Regions from separate parts of the Pseudomonas sp. LBUM1676 genome, predicted to be linked through region 3. Evidence: riboswitches for the same ligand, from Rfam matches in the RefSeq annotation. Region 3 holds a riboswitch; each other region holds the start of a gene.

What was found. A riboswitch is a leader RNA that binds a small molecule or an ion and turns the genes downstream of it on or off. The one in region 3 is predicted to bind cobalamin.
Region 1: another riboswitch for cobalamin. It lies ahead of ACA041_RS11740 (ABC transporter substrate-binding protein); the one in region 3 lies ahead of cobW (cobalamin biosynthesis protein CobW).
Region 2: another riboswitch for cobalamin. It lies ahead of cobO (cob(I)yrinic acid a,c-diamide adenosyltransferase); the one in region 3 lies ahead of cobW (cobalamin biosynthesis protein CobW).

What each region holds. Positions count from the first base shown of each region.
Region 1 is NZ_CP166777.1:2,487,396-2,491,777, reverse strand. Features, by position in the region: gene ACA041_RS11750 (TonB-dependent siderophore receptor) at 1-580, shown strand, start outside; gene ACA041_RS11745 (alpha/beta fold hydrolase) at 614-1,522, opposite strand; cobalamin riboswitch at 1,904-2,099, shown strand; gene ACA041_RS11740 (ABC transporter substrate-binding protein) at 2,241-3,254, shown strand; gene ACA041_RS11735 (FecCD family ABC transporter permease) at 3,263-4,267, shown strand; gene ACA041_RS11730 (ABC transporter ATP-binding protein) at 4,264-4,382, shown strand, end outside.
Region 2 is NZ_CP166777.1:4,953,453-4,957,834, reverse strand. Features, by position in the region: gene ACA041_RS22805 (O-methyltransferase) at 1-262, shown strand, start outside; gene ACA041_RS22800 (PQQ-dependent sugar dehydrogenase) at 391-1,704, opposite strand; cobalamin riboswitch at 2,006-2,239, shown strand; gene cobO (cob(I)yrinic acid a,c-diamide adenosyltransferase) at 2,321-2,932, shown strand; gene ACA041_RS22790 (cobyrinic acid a,c-diamide synthase CobB) at 2,929-4,329, shown strand; gene bluB (5,6-dimethylbenzimidazole synthase) at 4,326-4,382, shown strand, end outside.
Region 3 is NZ_CP166777.1:3,828,727-3,833,108, forward strand. Features, by position in the region: gene cobN (cobaltochelatase subunit CobN) at 1-552, opposite strand, end outside; gene cobW (cobalamin biosynthesis protein CobW) at 556-1,623, opposite strand; cobalamin riboswitch at 1,723-1,936, opposite strand; cobalamin riboswitch at 2,150-2,377, shown strand; gene ACA041_RS17690 (CbtB domain-containing protein) at 2,499-2,702, shown strand; gene ACA041_RS17695 (CbtA family protein) at 2,714-3,421, shown strand; gene ACA041_RS17700 (cobalamin biosynthesis protein) at 3,418-3,831, shown strand; gene cobM (precorrin-4 C(11)-methyltransferase) at 3,911-4,382, shown strand, end outside.

The DNA.
Region 1 (4,382 bases), 1.3 Mb from region 3:
GGGCATCAAGTACGACTGGCAGCGCATCAGCCTGGCCGCGGCGCTGTTCCAGATCCGCCAGGCGTACCAGTACTCCCGGCCCAATGACGACGGCACCTTCACTTTCACCCAGCAGGGCGAACAGAAGAACACCGGACTGGAACTCTCGGCCAATGGCTGGGCCAGCCAGCGCCTGCAGATCGCCGCCAGTGTCGCGGCGATCCGCGCCCGGGTCAGCGACAGCGGCACGCCGGCCTATGAAGGTCATCAGGCAATCAATGTGCCGACGCTGCGCGCCAGCCTCCAGGGCGACTACGCCCTGCCCGGGTTCGATGGCCTGGGCCTGCTCGGCGGGGTGCAATACAGCGCCAGCAAATATGCCAGTCGCCAAGGCGGGGTAGAGACCGGTGCCTACGCCATTTTCAATCTCGGCAGCCGCTACAGCACCCGCATCGACGGTTACGACACGGTGTTCCGCCTGACCGTGGACAACCTGTTCGACAAGCGATACTGGCGTGATGCCGGCGAATACATGGGCGACGGCTACCTGTTCCAGGGCGCGCCCCTGACGGCCCGGTTGAGCGCCTCGATCAACTTCTGATGGTTGCGCCATAGCCTCTCACTGATCCTGCCCCTATCGCTGCCCTATCGCTGCCTTCTCCATGCAGTACGGCATCGCTGAGGAACCATTGCCCATCACCTGACCCCGCGTCGCCGACCCTGGCTGCAGAAAACCGAGCAAGGCCTGTCGGGTTTCCTGCCAGGCTGCCGGGTGTTCCATATCGAGGAAGTGCCCGGCGTTCGTGACGGTATGGAACCGGGACTGAGGGGCATGATTGGCGAACAGCCGGGCGTCTTGCGCCGAGGTGTATTCATCCCATTCGCCGTTGACAAACAGCAGCGGGATTTCGATCGCATCGGCACAGGCGACGTAGCAGTGGGTGTCCTGGGTCAGCACCTCGTGCACATGGAAATGCATCTGCCGGTATTCATGCTCCGCCAGGCTGCTGACATGGCGGTGATTAAAGCGTTTGAACAGCGAGGGCAGGTGCTTGCCAATCGTCCCGTTGATCAAGCGCCCGACATTGAGACGATCGCAGGCCTGGAGCACGTGCAGGCCGCGTTCCAGGTAATCGCGCATGGGCGTATTGATGCGCGCCGCGAAAGAACTGATAACCGCCCTCTCGATTCGTTGTGGCCGCTGGGCCAGCGCCACCAGGGTCGCCGCGCCGCCCCAGGAAAAGGACAGCACATGGTGCACACAAAAGTGCTCGATCAATTCCAGCAGAATCGCGGCCTCGTCTTCCTTACGGATCGGTTGGCCATGGAGGTTGTGTCGTTTCGACTGACCGGCATAGGGTTGATCGTAGAGGACCACATTGAATTGCGGCTGCAGGTAACGCACCGTCTGGGCAAAGGATGCGGTCGTTGCCAGCGAGCCGTTGACCAGAATGATGGTCTTGTCAGCGGCGGGGTTGAGATAGTGTTCGGTATAAATCTTGTATTTATCGCAAATCTCGACGATGGCGGTTTTCGGCATCATGTCATTTTCTTCCTTGAACCCATTGGACTGAGCGCACAGCGTGAGGGATGTCCACAGGACCCTATCGACACAGCAGTACGGGTGGAGCCGACAGCGAAGTGCCAGGTAAATACATTAAAAGCTCAAGGTGGTTTTCCAACGTCAACGCATAGGCCTCCTGGGGTTTAACCTGGCATCACGAGCAAGCGGCGACAGCGCGAGCGTGTTACGCAGGGCTCTGTGACCGATGAGTCACTGACTGACCAGAGGTTCAGAGTTAAGCAGGAATTTCCCGGTCTGCAAGCATGTGCAGCGCTTTGGTGCTGATTTACCTTCAACGCGCACCTGCACCCTGGAATCGGCACACGGGAAAAAATACTGGACCGTTAATCGCCATGATCGACTACCATGCCGGCCGCCGGTTTCCACATGGGATTAATAGGGAATCCGAGATGCCTGACACGGCATCAATCGGAACTGCCCCCGCAACTGTAGGTGCTGAGCCTGCTCCTGAACTGCCACTGGGATCGCTCCCGGGAAGGCTGGAGCCAGGCGACGACGCATCAGTCAGGAGACCTGCCGGCCAAGCAAATCACTAACCGGCGGGGTGTCCGGGAAGGACATCCTTGCGCCGTGCGTCACCTGCAGTGATCGCCACGCCATTGCTTTAACGGCAGCGTTCGATGATGTGTTTCCAGTCCGTGCCCCTGCTCCGAGTACGGTCAACTGGAGATCGCGCATGCTGCTGTCACGCCTCGTCACCCTCGTCACCGCCCTGGGTCTGTCCACCCTCGCCCATGCGACCCCGACCCACTATCCCCTGACTGTCGAGAACTGCGGCAGCACGCTGACCTTCGAGCAGGCACCGAGCCGAGCCGTGACCATCGGCCAGGCCGGCACCGAAATGCTCTACGCCATGGGGCTGGGCAACACGCTGGTCGGCACGTCACTGTGGTTCAACGATGTGCTGGCCAGGTACAAGACGGAGAACGAGCGGATCCAGCGCCTGGCCGATAACGAGCCGAGTTTCGAGGTGGTGATCGGCAAACGACCGCAGCTGGTGGCGGTGGAACTGGAGTGGATGGTCGGCCCGCAAGGCGTGGTCGGTACCCGCGAGCAGTTTCACGAGCTGAAGATCCCCACCTACCTGATGCCCTCCGACTGCGAAGCCAAGGACAATCTGGTCGGCGCCGACGGCACCCGGCTGGAGGCGTTTCGCATCGACAGTATTTACAAAAGCATCAGCCAGTTGGCGGCGATCTTCGATGTGCAGGACCGTGGCCAGCAGTTGAACGACGAGCTCAAGGCCAGCCTGGCCAAGTCGATCGACCTGGTGCAGAACAAGAACCTGAAGCACACCAGCGCGCTGTTCTGGTTCTCCAGCGCCACTCTGGATATCGACCCTTACGTCGCCGGGCACAAGGGCGTTCCCGACTTCATGCTCAACACCCTGGGCGTGCGCAACGTGGTGCAATCGGACGAAGAATGGCCGACCGTGGGCTGGGAAACCATCGCCAAGGCCAACCCGACTTTCCTCGTCATCGCGCGCATGGATCGGCGGCGCTTCCCTGCCGACGATCATCTGAAGAAGCTGGAATTCCTGCGCAGCGACCCGGTGACCCGTAACATGGACGCGGTGAAAAACAACCGCATCATCATCCTCGACGCCATGGCCATGCAGGCCAGCACCCGCATGTTCGACGGCCTTGAAACCCTGGCAACGGCCATCAACGGCTACGACCTGCCGCAATGACCGGGACGCTGATTCGCACGTTGCTGGCCGCGGTGACCCTGCTGCTGGCCGTCATTGCCGGTGTGGCCATTGGTGAAACGGCCATCGATCCGGGCGTGGTGTTCCAGGTGCTGGCCAACAAACTGTGGGCTGCCGGTCATGTCCTCGACCCGATCGACGAAGGCATCGTCTGGAATTACCGCCTGACCCGCGCCCTGGTGGCGGCGGCCTGCGGTGCGGGCCTGGCCACTTGCGGGGTGATCCTGCAATCACTGTTGCGCAACCCGCTGGCCGATCCCTACCTGCTCGGCATCTCTGCCGGCGCCTCGACCGGCGCGGTGCTGGTGGCGTTGCTGGGGCTGGGGGCGGGTCTGATTTCGCTGTCGGTCGGAGCCTTTGCCGGGGCTGTTGCCGCCTTCGCCGTGGTGGTGTTGCTGGCCCGTGCCAGCGGCTCGCCCGGTGGCACCTCGCAGATCATTCTCGCGGGGATTGCCGGGTCGCAGCTGTTCAATGCGCTCACGGCGTTCCTGATCACCAAGTCGGCCAGTTCCGAACAGGCCCGGGGCATCATGTTCTGGTTGCTGGGCAATCTCAGCGGGGTGCGCTGGCCGTCGGTGTGGCTGGCCGTCCCCGTGGCCGTGGCCGGTCTTGCCGTTTGCCTGTGGCATCGACGGGCACTGGACGCCTTCACCTTTGGCGCCGACTCGGCCGCCTCGCTCGGCATCCCGGTACGCCGCGTACAGTTTCTGTTGATCAGCTGCGCCGCCCTGGTGACCGCGGTGATGGTATCGATCGTCGGCTCCATCGGTTTCGTCGGGCTGGTGATTCCCCACGCCGTGCGGCTGTTGCTGGGCACCGGGCATGCGCGCCTGCTGCCGGCCAGTGCGCTGGGGGGTGCGGTGTTTCTGATCGCCGCCGATGTGCTCTCGCGGACACTGATCAAAGGCCAGGTGATCCCGGTCGGGGTCATCACTGCCTTGGTCGGTGCTCCGGTGTTCGCGTTGATCCTGATCGGCAGGAGGAATGCCCGATGACTGTTCTCACACCTGTAATCGGCGAATCCGTGCTCAGCTGTTCCGGCCTCGGGTTCCGGGTCCGCGACGCTGAATTGCTGCACGATATCCACCTGGACATCCGACGGGGAGAAAC
Region 2 (4,382 bases), 1.1 Mb from region 3:
AGGGCAGTTCGACCTGATCTTCATCGATGCCGACAAGGCCAATTACCCGAGCTACCTGGAGCATGCGCTGCGTTTGTTGCGGGTCGGTGGGCTGGCCGTGTTCGATAACACGCTGTGGAGTGGGCGGGTGCTGGAGGAGAGTCCCGACAGCGCGGACACCCGAGCCATCCAGGCGCTCAATCGCGCCTTGAAGGATGACGTGCGGGTGGATTTGTCGTTGTTGCCTTTGGGGGATGGATTGACCCTTTGCCGCAAGCGCTGATCAATGTGGGAGCGAGCTTGCTCGCGATAGCGGTGGGGCAGCGCCATCAATATTGAATGTGCTGGCCCTATCGCGAGCAAGCTCGCTCCCACAGGTGTTGTGTGTCCAGAAGGTGGCGTGTATTGCAGTTATTTAGCCGTTGATACCCGCCACACCTTGTTCCCCACATCATCCGCCACCAGCAAACCTCCGTGCCGGTCAATCACCACGCCCACCGGACGGCCCATGGCTTTTTCATCGTCGGTGAGGAACCCGGTGAGCACATCAACCGGTTGCCCGACCGGTTTGCCCGCGCTGAAGGGCACGAAAATCACTTTGTAGCCGCTGTGCGGATCGCGGTTCCATGAGCCGTGCTGGCCGATGAATGCGCCTTCCTTGAACTGCGCCGGCAGGTTGTTGCCTTCGGCAAAGGTCAGGCCCAGCGATGCCGTATGCGGGCCGACGGCGTAGTCCGGCGCAATGGCCTTGGCCACCAGGTCCGGATTCTGCGGCGTCACGCGCACATCGACATGCTGCCCGTAATAGCTGTAGGGCCAGCCATAGAACCCGCCGTCTTTCACGGAGGTGATGTAATCCGGCACCAGGTCGCTGCCGATTTCATCCCGCTCATTGACGGCCGTCCACAGCGCACCGCTCTGCGGTTCCCAGGCGAGGCCGTTGGGATTGCGGATCCCCGAAGCGAAGATCCGATGGTTGCCGGTGGCCCGATCCACTTCCCAGATCGCCGCGCGACCTTCTTCCTGATCCATGCCGTTTTCGCCGACGTTGCTGTTGGACCCGACCGTTACGTACAGCTTGTTCCCGTCCTTGCTGGCGATAACGTTCTTGGTCCAGTGATGATTCAGCGTGCCGCCCGGCAGATCGACGACTTTGATCGGCTGCGACTTGATCGCCGTATCGCCCTCTGCATAGTGGAAGCGCAGCAGGCGGTCCGTATCGGCGACGTACAAATCATTACCGACCAGCGTCATGCCGAACGGCGAGTTCAGGTTTTCCAGAAACACCGTGCGGGTTTCGGCGATGCCGTCGTGGTCCTTGTCTCGCAACAGTGTGATGCGGTTCGGGCTGGGTACCCCTGCACCGGCCCGGCCCATGACTTTCTTCATGACCCAGCCTTTGATGCCTTTGCCGTCATCGGGTTTGGGTGGCGCATTGGTTTCGGCGACCAGCACGTCGCCGTTGGGCAATACATAAAGCCAGCGCGGGTGATCGAGACCTTCGGCGAAGGCGGCGACCTGGGTTCCGGTCGCAGCGGTTGGTTTCGCACCGTCCGGCCAGCCGATCGCCGGGGCAATGTTCACCGTCGGGATCAGGGTCTTGTTCGGTTCTGGCAGCTTGGGCTGCGGTCCGGTGCCGTCCATGACTTGCAGGCTGGAGGTTTCACCGCAGGCGGCGAGCCCTCCGGCGAGCGCGATGACGAGAACGAGCTGGGGCTTGCGCATGCTGATCTTCCCTATGAATGCGTAGATACAATCATAGAGAAGCTTGCAGGTGCGATGGTTCAACCGGTCAGCCGCGGGCTTCCTTGAACAGGACGACGGTGCCGGGGTGATAGTGGCCGCCTTCGTTGCGCAACTTGCGCTAGGCGTAGGGGAAATACCAGGCCACGGCGCAGCTGTTTTCCTTTTGCAGGTCGTCGACCATGTCCTGCAGTTCTGGATTGGCGTCAGATAATTGATCGACGGCACTGAATTGCTTGAGCAGGCCCCGTCTTCAATTGACGCTCCACCCCCAACCCTCTAACCTTCGCGGCTTGTTTCAGGTGCTCTGTGGCCATGGCCGACAGAGTGAAACAGGGAAGTCGGTGAGTGATGCTCTTCAAGCGACGAAGAGTCATGATCCCGACGCTGCCCCCGCAACGGTAAATGAGTAAAGGCTGTGCATTGAGCCACTGTGTTGATTATCGACATGGGAAGGCGCGCAGTCAGGCCAGCGCCGCTCATGAGCCCGGAGACCGGCCTGATCCATCCAGCGGCATCACGGTGGGCGATGCCAGGCTTCTTGCCGTCTATTCTTGTGCCTGCCCGCCGTTATCCAGCCCCAACGGAGAGCTCCCCCATGACTGATACTCCCGATCGTGACGAACGTCACCTGGCGCGCATGCTGCGCAAAAAAGCCGTGATCGATGAACGCATCGCCAATTCCCCGAACGAATGCGGCCTGCTGCTGGTGTTGACCGGCAACGGCAAAGGCAAGAGCAGCTCGGCTTTTGGCATGCTCGCCCGCTCCCTGGGCCATGGCATGCAGTGTGGCGTGGTGCAGTTCATCAAGGGTCGCAACAGCACCGGCGAAGAACTGTTCTTCCGCCGCTTCCCGGAACAGGTGCGGTTTCATGTGATGGGGGAGGGCTTCACCTGGGAAACCCAGGATCGCCAGCGTGATATCGCTGCCGCCGAAGCCGCCTGGGCAGTCTCCCGCGAACTGTTGAGCGATCCGTCCATCGGTCTGGTGGTGCTCGATGAATTGAACATCGCCCTCAAGCACGGTTATCTCGATCTGGATCAGGTGCTCAGTGATTTGCAGGCGCGTCCGCCGATGCAGCACGTGGTGGTCACCGGTCGAGGCGCCAAGCCGGAGATGATCGAACTGGCCGACACCGTCACCGAAATGGGTGTGATCAAGCACGCGTTCCAGGCCGGTATCAAGGCACAAAAAGGCGTCGAGCTGTGACGCAACTACGTTATTGCCCGGCGGTATTGATTGCCGCGCCGGCCTCCGGCCAGGGCAAGACCACCGTCACCGCCGCGCTGGCCCGCTTGCATCGTAATCAGGGGCGCAAGGTGCGGGTCTTCAAGTGCGGCCCGGATTTTCTCGACCCGATGATTCTCGAGCGCGCCAGTGGTGCGCCGGTGTATCAACTGGACATGTGGATGGTCGGCGAACAGGAAAGTCGCCGACTGTTGTGGGAAGCCGCAGCTGTTGCCGACCTGATCCTGATCGAGGGCGTGATGGGGCTGTTCGATGGTACGCCGTCCAGCGCCGATCTGGCGCGGCACTTCGGTGTGCCGGTGCTGGGTGTGATCGATGGTACCGCGATGGCCCAGACCTTTGGCGCACTGGCCCTGGGGCTGGCGCGCTATCAGCCGGACTTGCCGTTTGCCGGTGTCCTGGCTAACCGCGTGGGCACATTGCGCCATGCGCAATTGCTCGAAGGCAGCCTGACGGAAGGCCTGCGCTGGTATGGCGCCTTGTCCCGGGAAACCGGGATCGAATTGCCGAGTCGGCACTTGGGGCTGGTTCAGGCCAGCGAGCTCAATGATCTGGATCTGCGTCTCGACGCGGCAGCCGAATCACTGGCCAACAGTTGCGATGTTGCGCTGCCGCCGCCCGTGGCATTCGCCGCTCCTGAAGTGATCGCCGCCGAACCCTTGTTGGCTGGCGTGCGCATCGCCGTGGCCCGTGACGAAGCCTTTGCCTTCACCTATGGCGCGAGCCTGGACCTGCTGCGGGCCATGGGCGCCGAGCTGCTGTTTTTCTCGCCGATCCGTGACGCCGGGTTGCCGGAAGCGGACAGTCTTTACCTGCCGGGAGGCTATCCGGAATTGCACCATGTGGCGCTGGCAAAGAACACATCGATGCTCGATGGGATTCGCGCGCACCATGCGGCCGGCAAACCATTATTGGCCGAGTGTGGCGGCATGCTGTATCTGCTCGATTCGCTGACCGATGTCGAGGGCACTCGTGCCGAATTGGTCGGTTTGCTGCCCGGGGATGCGGTGATGCAGAAGCGTCTGGCTGCATTGGCGTTGCAAACGGTGGAGCTGCCGGAAGGTTTGTTGCGCGGGCACACCTATCATCATTCGCTGACCACTACCGGGCTTGAGCCGATTGCCCGTGGGCTGAGCCCGAATGGCGGGCGTGGGGCGGAGGCGGTTTATCGTCAGGGGCGGATGACGGCCTCTTATGTGCATTTTTATTTTCCGTCGAATCCATTGGCGGTTGCCGCGTTGTTTGCGCCTGACCGTAAGGCTGCCTTCGCGAGCAGGCTCGCTCCCACAGGGGATCGCATTTCTTCTGGCCGCACACCTTCAAATGTGGGAGCGAGCCTGCTCGCGAAGAGGCCATGACCGATAACGCATTTTCCAAGGCCGAACGCGAAGCGATTTATCGAGCCATCGCC
Region 3 (4,382 bases):
GCTATGTTGCGGGTGGTAAATCGCGGTGCGCGGCAGGATTTGCGGCTCGGCCCAGGCGTAATCGCGATCCAGCCAACGATTGGCCAGGCAGCGGAACAGGTCGAGGGCATTGGCCATGCCGCCCTGGCGAAGGTAATGCCAAAGCCGGTCGCGGTCCTCGGCAACCACGGTGCTCAAGTCGCTGAGTTCCGGATCCGGACGATCGTCGCCCGGCACCAGGATCAGTTGCACACCGCGCTCGGACAGTGCCACCAACTGCTCGACGCCGTAACGCCAATAGGCGATGCCGCCATGCAATGAAATCAGGATGACCTTGGCATGACGCAGCACCTGGTCGACATACAGGTCGACCGAGGCGTGATTCTGCACCTGCATCGGGTTGGCCAGGCGCACGCTCGGGTAATCGTCGGGTAACTGCTGCGCCGCTTCGGCGAGCAGCGCCAGGCTGGAGTCGCCGCTGCACAGGATCACCAGCTCGGCGGGGGTTTGTCCAAGGTCGGCAATGTTGTCATCCGACACGAAACCGCCGGGCTGGGTCCTGAGCAGGTGCATGGCTTAAACGCTGAGCGCGGCGCGCAATTGCGCTTCGAGCAAGGCGGCATCCAGTTCCTGGCCGATCAACACCAGACGCGTGGTGCGCGCTTCATCGACACCCCACTGACGGTCGAAATGTTTGTCGAATCGAGTCCCCACGCCCTGGATCAGCAGGCGCATCGGCTTGTTCGGGATCGCTGCGAAGCCTTTGACGCGCAGGATGCCATGCTGGACTACCAGTTGGGTCAGGGCATCCAGCAGCAGGCTTTCGTCGGCTTGCGGCAGTTCGATGGAGATCGAGTCGAAGGCGTCGTGGTCGTGGTCGTGGTCGTCCTCGCCTTCATGGTGGTGATCGTGATGGCTGTGACGGCGGTCGATATGCTCTTCGGAGCCGGCGCCGAGACCGATCAGCACCTCCAGGGGCAAACGACCGCTGCTGGCTTCGATGACTTTCACCGCCGGCGGCAGTTCTTCGGCGACTTCCAGGCGCACACGGGCCAGGTCTTCAGGGCTGATCAGGTCGGCCTTGTTGAGGATCACCAGGTCGGCGCTGGCCAGTTGATCGGCGAACAGTTCGTGCAGCGGCGATTCGTGGTCCAGGTTCGGGTCGAGTTTGCGCTGGGCATCGACCTGATCCGGGAACGCGGCGAAGGTGCCGGCGGCAACGGCCGGGCTGTCAACCACGGTGATGACGGCGTCGACGGTGCAGGCGCTGCGGATTTCCGGCCACTGGAAGGCTTGCACCAGCGGTTTTGGCAGGGCCAGGCCCGAGGTTTCGATGAGAATGTGATCGAGGTCACCGCGGCGGGCCACCAGTTCGCGCATCACCGGGAAGAATTCTTCCTGCACGGTGCAGCACAGGCAGCCGTTGGCCAGTTCGTAGACGCGGCCGTTGGCTTCTTCCTCGGTGCAGCCGATGGAGCACTGCTTAAGGATTTCGCCGTCGATGCCCAGCTCGCCGAACTCATTGACGATCACCGCGATGCGACGACCCTGAGCGTTGTCGAGCATGTGCCGCAGCAAGGTGGTCTTGCCCGAGCCGAGGAAGCCGGTAACGATGGTGACGGGGAGTTTGGCCAGTGTTTTCATCGGATGCCCTTTGGCAAGGTGGCGGGCATACGGGACGACAATCGCTGCGACAGGTGCGCGCGCAAGAGTTCCGCCACCGGATCACCCCGCCCGGTTGTAGTGAGAATCTGTATCGAGGCAGGTCTCCTGGCTGACGGTGTGCCAGTCGTTCGACTGGCGTTCGCTGCGCCTTCCCGCGAACCCGTTGCACAGGGTTTGCAGTGGCGTGGCAGCGAAACATCACCGTTCACAGTTGCGGGGGCAGCCGCGGCATCGACCGCGTTCCCTTCTTAGCTTCGGCAGACGCCGAAGAACCTCGAATGCGCAAGGCTACGCATGGTCTTGGGGCGGGTCAATGTCCGCGCAGAGATCTGTGGAGACAGACAGGACGCCTTCGCGGGCAAGCCTCGCTCCTACAGCAATAGCGCCGATCACATACATTGTGGGCGACTATGTTCTGTAGGAGCGAGGCTTGCCCGCGAAGCAGTCACCCCGGTGTCAAGTTGAGAACCCATGCCAATTGACGCCCAACCCCCGCCCATGCTCTCCTACACGCCTTGTTACGGGTGCCCTTCACAGGGTGAAACGGGAAACCGGTGAATCATGTGCTTTACTCCAAGCCATGTCAGTCCGGTGCTGCCCCCGCAACGGTAAGCGAGCGAAGAATCAGATCCACTGTGCCAGCCGTACGGCATGGGAAGGTGATTCTTGCAGGTCCAGGCGAAAGCCAGCGCCCCTCGCGAGCCCGGAGACCGGCCCGCAACATCAGGTGAGCGTCACGCTCACTGAATAACAAACCCGCGGTGGGCGGGCGCTGTTTGAACCTCTGCGTGCCCGTGCCCGCAGGGATCTTCCATGCGCTCTATTCACCCGCTGACAGACCAGAGGGAAGCGCCATGTCGATCATCAGCAGCACCGGCAGCAACACCGATAAGAGCACCGCCAGCTCCACCACGACCCTGACCCAACGCCTGACCGCCGCCGCCTGTGCGTCGATCCTTGGCGCGTGCCTGGTCTATTTTGCCGGTTTCTCGCACATCGAAGCGGTGCACAATGCCGCCCACGATACCCGTCACAGCTCCGCGTTCCCGTGCCATTGAGACCTGCCGACATGATCAAGCGTATCGCGCAAACCGCAGGTTTCACCGGGCTGCTGGCTGCCCTGCTGCTGACGCTGCTGCAAAGCTTCTGGGTGTCGCCACTGATTCTGCAGGCGGAAACCTACGAAAAATCCGAGCCGGCCGCTGTTGAAATTCACGAGCACGCCGCCGGTGCTGTCGTCGCTCACTCCCACGACGCCGAAGCCTGGGAGCCGGAAGACGGCTGGCAGCGCGTGCTGTCGACCACCGGCGGCAACCTGGTGGTGGCCGTAGGTTTCGCCCTGATGCTTGCCGGTCTCTATACCTTGCGCGCGCCGACCAGGACTTCACAGGGCCTGCTGTGGGGTCTGGCCGGTTACGCGACCTTCGTGCTCGCGCCGACCCTCGGCCTTCCGCCTGAACTGCCGGGGACCGCCGCGGCCGACCTGACGCAACGGCAGATCTGGTGGATCGGCACTGCCGCTTCCACCGCAGTCGGTATCGCCCTGATCGTGTTCAGCCGTCACTGGCTGATGAAGATCCTCGGCGTCGCCATCCTCGCGGTTCCCCACGTGATTGGCGCACCGCAACCGCAAGTGCATTCGATGCTTGCACCGGAAGCGCTCGAGGCGCAGTTCAAAATCGCTTCGCAGCTGACCAACGTGGCGTTCTGGCTGGCCCTGGGCCTGATCAGCGCCTGGTTGTTCCGCCGCAAAAGCGCTGGCCAATACCACGCATGACCGATGACTGCACAGCGCCGACCCTGGTGGTCGGCCTGGGCTGCCAGCGCGGCTGCCCCGTCAGCACGCTGCGGGCGCTGCTCGACCAGGCGCTACAGGCGCACAGGATCGGCCTGCACCAGATCAAGGCCCTGGCCAGTATCGACCTCAAGCGCGAAGAACCTGGCCTGATCGAACTCGCCGAACAGCTTGGGCTGGAGGTTATGTATTTCAGCAGCGCACAACTGGCCGGCTATCACACGCAACTCAGCCATCATTCGGACATCGCGTTCGAACGCACCGGCTGCTACGGTGTGGCGGAAAGTGCTGCCCTGGCCCTGGCTGAACACCTGGTCCAGGCCCCGGTCAAACTGCTGATCTCGCGACAGAAATATGCCCAGGCGACCCTGGCATTGGCTGGCGCTGCCTGACATCCCCGATAACCCCCTGCTCGATCATGAGCAATCTTCATCTGAAGCCTTGCCAAGCCTTTTTTCACAGGAACCGACGATGACTGTCTATTTCATTGGCGCGGGTCCCGGCGACCCGGAACTGATCACCGTCAAAGGCCAGCGGCTGATCCGCAGCTGCCCGGTGATCATCTATGCCGGCTCCCTGGTGCCCGCTGCCGTGCTCGAAGGCCACCAGGCCGAACACGTGATCAACAGCGCCGAACTGCACCTGGAACAGATCATCGAACTGATCAGGAGCGCCCATGCCAAGGGCCAGGATGTCGCCCGGGTGCATTCCGGCGACCCGAGCCTGTATGGCGCCATCGGCGAGCAGATTCGCTACCTGCGCGAACTCGGCATTGCCTTTGAAATCATTCCCGGTGTGACCGCGACAGCGGCCTGTGCGGCACTGTTGGGTGCGGAATTGACCTTGCCGGATGTGTCACAGAGCGTGATTCTGACCCGCTACGCCGACAAGACCGTCATGCCCGCCGGTGAAGAACTCGGCAGCCTGGCGCAGCACGGGGCGA